DNA from 2 places in the Selenomonas sputigena ATCC 35185 genome. Region 1 is predicted to be linked to the other one. Evidence: riboswitches for the same ligand, from Rfam matches in the RefSeq annotation. Region 1 holds a riboswitch; the other holds the start of a gene.
The links. A riboswitch is a leader RNA that binds a small molecule or an ion and turns the genes downstream of it on or off. The one in region 1 is predicted to bind cobalamin.

Region 2: another riboswitch for cobalamin. It lies ahead of SELSP_RS07150 (sirohydrochlorin cobaltochelatase); the one in region 1 lies ahead of SELSP_RS09275 (TonB-dependent receptor plug domain-containing protein).

The regions. Positions count from the first base shown of each region.
Region 1 is NC_015437.1:2,023,849-2,026,049, reverse strand. It holds gene SELSP_RS09280 (sugar phosphate isomerase/epimerase family protein) at 1-733, shown strand, start outside; cobalamin riboswitch at 853-1,056, shown strand; gene SELSP_RS09275 (TonB-dependent receptor plug domain-containing protein) at 1,285-2,201, shown strand, end outside.
Region 2 is NC_015437.1:1,568,811-1,571,011, forward strand. It holds gene SELSP_RS07145 (hypothetical protein) at 1-141, shown strand, start outside; gene SELSP_RS07150 (sirohydrochlorin cobaltochelatase) at 210-1,208, opposite strand; cobalamin riboswitch at 1,587-1,764, opposite strand; gene SELSP_RS07155 (heavy metal translocating P-type ATPase) at 2,001-2,201, opposite strand, start outside.

The sequences.
Region 1 (2,201 bases):
CGGCACGGAGGAAAATATCCGCGCCTACTATGGCTCTCTTGATGTTGATGACTGGGTGGAAAGCTGGAAAGAGAATCTGCGCCAAGCGGCGACTTGTCGGCCGCAGTATCTCGTCTTTCATGTCGCGCACAATGTGACTTCGGAGATGTATACGCGCGAGTTCGCTCATACCGATGAAGAAGTCATCGAAGGGACAATCGAGCTTGTCAACGAGATCGCAGATGAGATACCGCAGGGTGTGCGCCTACTCTTTGAAAATCTCTGGTGGCCGGGATTGACATTTCAAAAGCCGCAGCTTGCAGGTGCGCTTTTGGAGCGCGTTTCCCATGCGGATACGGGCTTCATGCTCGATGTCGGGCATCTGATGAATACGAATGCTGATCTCACGAGCGAAGAAGATGGTGCACGCTATGTGAAGGAGATTTATCGAAATCTTGGCGAACTTGGCAAGCGAATCTACGGCGTGCATCTTCATCAATCGCTTTCGGGAAGCTATACGAAGCGCATGATGGAGGAGCATGCGGGCGAGCATCGCAGCCTGTCTTGGCAGGAAGCCATGGAATACGTCCTGCAGGTCGACCGCCATCAGCCGTTTCAGACGGATGCGGCGCGGCGCATCGTCGATCTTATCTGCCCCGACTATCTTGTGCACGAGTTCATACAGCGCTCGCGTACCGATTGGGAAGAAAAGCTGCAAACACAGCAAGAAGCTTTGCGGAATACGATTTCATAGAAACTGAATGTGTCGGTGATTTCTTAAAGATCAGAAGTGCAGAAATTCATAGTTTCTGATATTCCTACTTGACAAGAGTATTGTTCAATGCTACGCTATCTTTCGGAAACTAGCAAAACTTCATACCGATTGGATCAGGTGTCGCAAGACTTAATAGGGAATCCGGTATATGCCGGAGCGGTCCCGCCACTGTAGCAGCGAGCCGGTCTGCACGAGAAAAATCTTTGTGTTTCTTGAGATGGTCACTGAGGAGTCAATCCTTGGGAAGGCGCAGACAGGTGATGAACTGAAGCCAGGAGAACTGCCTGATTGACAATCACCGTTTGACCTGCGAGCGATGGGAAGGAGATTTTCGGCAGCGTATTTGCCTTTGGGCAAAGCGGCTTTTGCGGTGCCATTGTGATAGGAGTGTGCCCTTTCTGCGATGCAGGGAGGGCTTTTTTGTATGGGAATGGGAATGTGTGCTATTCTCGGTATTTATCCGTCGATAAAGCAAGGGCGGCGGCTGAATATAAATTTGTCTGTGGGCAGAATTTTAGGAGGAGATTGAAATGGGAAGAACAGGGTCGAGGAAGAAACTCGGCGCGACGGTGGCGGCGGCGCTTACGTTCGCTGCTTTGTATCCTGCGGGGGGGCAAGTGTTTGCCGCAGAAGCGGAGTCGACGCAGGATGCCGTATCGGAGCATTCGCTCGACGAGACGGTCGTCACGGCGACGCGCACGCCGGTACAGGAGCTCAAGGCGAATGCAAATATCACGGTCATCACGGGAAAGGATCTCGAAAAGCGCCACTATACGGATCTGACGCAGGCTCTGCGCGATGTCCCGGGCGTTACGGTCAATCAGTATGCGCCGGCAGGGTATAATAACAGCACAAAGTTCTATATCAATGGCTCGGAGGATGTTGTTGTTCTCATTGATGGTGTGAAGCAGAATTATGCAGGTGGCTTTGCGGCGTCACTGACATCAGCGATGAAGGATCTCAGCGGTATTGACCGCATCGAGGTGCTGCGCGGCTCGGCATCGACGCTTTACGGCTCGGATGCTAAGGGCGGCGTCATCAACATCATCACGAAGAAGGCGAAGAACGCGAAAGCGACGGTTGAGGCGGCTTATGGCAGCTTCGGCAAGCAGCTCTACAGTGTTGCTTACGAGGGCAGCGAGAACGGTCTTGATTGGCGGCTCAAGTATCAGAAGGACAAGAGCAACGACTTCAAAGATGGGCATGGCAATGAAGTTCCTTCAGGACTCGACGCTGATTCCGTCAACATACACCTCGGCAAAGATCTCAGCAAGGCTTCGTACCTTGTGCTCAACCTGCGCAGTTACAAGGATGGAGACCGCTATCAAGCGCTGTATGAAAAGCAGCAGGGATTGAAGCAGAATCGAGGACGCTACGATCATTTTGATGTAGACTTGATCTGGAATGCGAAGATTGACGATACCTCGAAGAATCAGATGGTCCTTTC
Region 2 (2,201 bases), 460 kb from region 1:
TGGGCGAACTTCAGGAAGGGACGGCGCTTCGTCCCCATCTCCGCCTTCTTCTTTGCCGGATCTCTCGCCTACCTGCTGCGCAACAAGGACGCCGAACCGAAGAAGCTCGCGATGAAGATGATGAATTTCTTCCATATCTGATGCAAAAACGCCGCTCGACCAAGCCGAGCGGCGTTTTCTTATAGAAAGAAGATGTATCGTTGTTTTTCTTACTTGGACTGGAGCATATCCCATGCTTCATTCGCACGATCAACGAAGAGACCGCGGATGAGCCCGTTTTCACCAATGCCATGAATGTACGTGTTGACCTTGAAGCCCTCCTTCATGAGGATGGACTTGTGCGAATCCGGCTCGTTACCAGCCATATCGTTGTTCGCATGATCGCCAGCAACCATCATCAGCGGCATGAGCGTGACGGACTTAATGCCCTTCGCCTTGAGCTCAGGAATGATATCCTCCAGGCCCGGCCAGCCCTCAACCGTGTAGATGTAGGTGTTCTTGAGCTGCATGCGGTTGATCCCCGACTGAATGACGCTGTAGTAGGCATTTGCCGGATGCGGCGTTCCATGCGCCATGATGAGGATAGCTTCATTATCAGCAACCTCAGGGAACTGCGTTGAAAGCGCCGAGAGCGCTTCCTTGACATCATCGCGCTGCTCTTCCTGACCCTGCCAGTAGATGAGCGACGTGCCGAGCGTCATCCTCTTGAAGCTGTCCTTGTACTCGTTGAAGATCGCCTTGTCGTAGGCATATTCCATACCCGGAACAACATCGAGCGAGCACAGCGCAATGCGCGTATAGCCATCCTTCTTGAGCTGCTTCAGCGCCGCTTCCGGTGTCGGAATATCAAGCCCTTCTTTGGCCTTGATACGATCCACGATGATATGCGAAGTGAACGCCAACTCGACCTTCACATTCGGATGAGCTGCCTGAATCGCCTTGACCGTCGCCTCGATCGTCTTCTCGCGCGAATCCTTGAAGGTCGTACCGAAACTCATGACGAGGATGGCATCCTTGTTCGGGAGGTTCTGCATCTTGGGATTGTCGTACTTCAAAGCACCGATTTCCGATGCCTCAAGAAGCGCGGGAGTCGCATCCGTAACTTCAGGATTCAGCATGTAAGCCGCGTCCACGGAAGGTGCCCCCAAGCCAAAGACAGCGCCACACGCAAGCGACATGGCCAGCATCTTCTTGAAATTCCTTTTCATTCAATATCTCTCCTTTGAAAATCAGAACATAAGCACATGGGGAAACACCCATCAAAGAGTGCTCCTCAAAAATTATGGCAGGCTTTGCGCCCGATGTCAAGTCATCGAGACAAAAACCGGTCTTGAAAAAGGAAGCTCCGTGTCTCCACACACGGAGCTGCTGCAGAGCAGCAAAAGAGAACTGGATCGGAAATAATATATGAGCAATGCTTTCCCCTGTAGCCCAAGCCGCAGGGAAAACTCTCCGCCGAAATGGATCCCCTTTGCCCGCGAAGGGGAAGGGGTTTCGGAGGGGAGGCACTACAAAAGAAAACCCGGCCTTCAGCCGGGATTCATTGCGTTGCGCAATAATCCCCTTCCCCATCACTCGCAGGTCAAACGGTGATTGTCAGCTAGGCAGTTCTCCTGGCTCCAGGTCATCGCTACTCTGCGCCTTCCCAAGGAAAACTCCCCAGTGACATTATGCAGATTCGCTCGCTGTTACAGTGGCGGGACCGCTCCGGCATTGACCGGATTCCCTATTAAGTCTTGCGACACCTAACCCAATCGATATGAAGTTTTTATGTTCTCATGAACTTCATGTATTATGGTAGCACTATGCGCGTCCCTTGTCAACACCTTTTATGAAAACTATCCGATTTGCTATTACAATCAACCTTGCTATTGCAATGCACCGTTGCCATAGCTCCAATGTTTTCAAGCCTTGCGGAATGTTTTTGCTGCGCGAAACCCGGGTAAGAAACGAATGCGCCTCCCCCATTGCAGAGAAGGCGCACACGCGCAAACCATCCGTCAGCTGATACCGACAACCTCGTAGCCTGCATCGACAATCGTCGCCGAAAGAGCCTTGTCTGAAACGTCGGCGCTCAAGGTGACGACGGCATTCTTGTTTTCCAGGCTGACTTCCGCCTTTTCCACGCCGTTCATGCCTTCCAAAGCCTTCGTCACATGGGCGACGCAGTGGCCGCACATCATACCTTCGATAGAAATCGT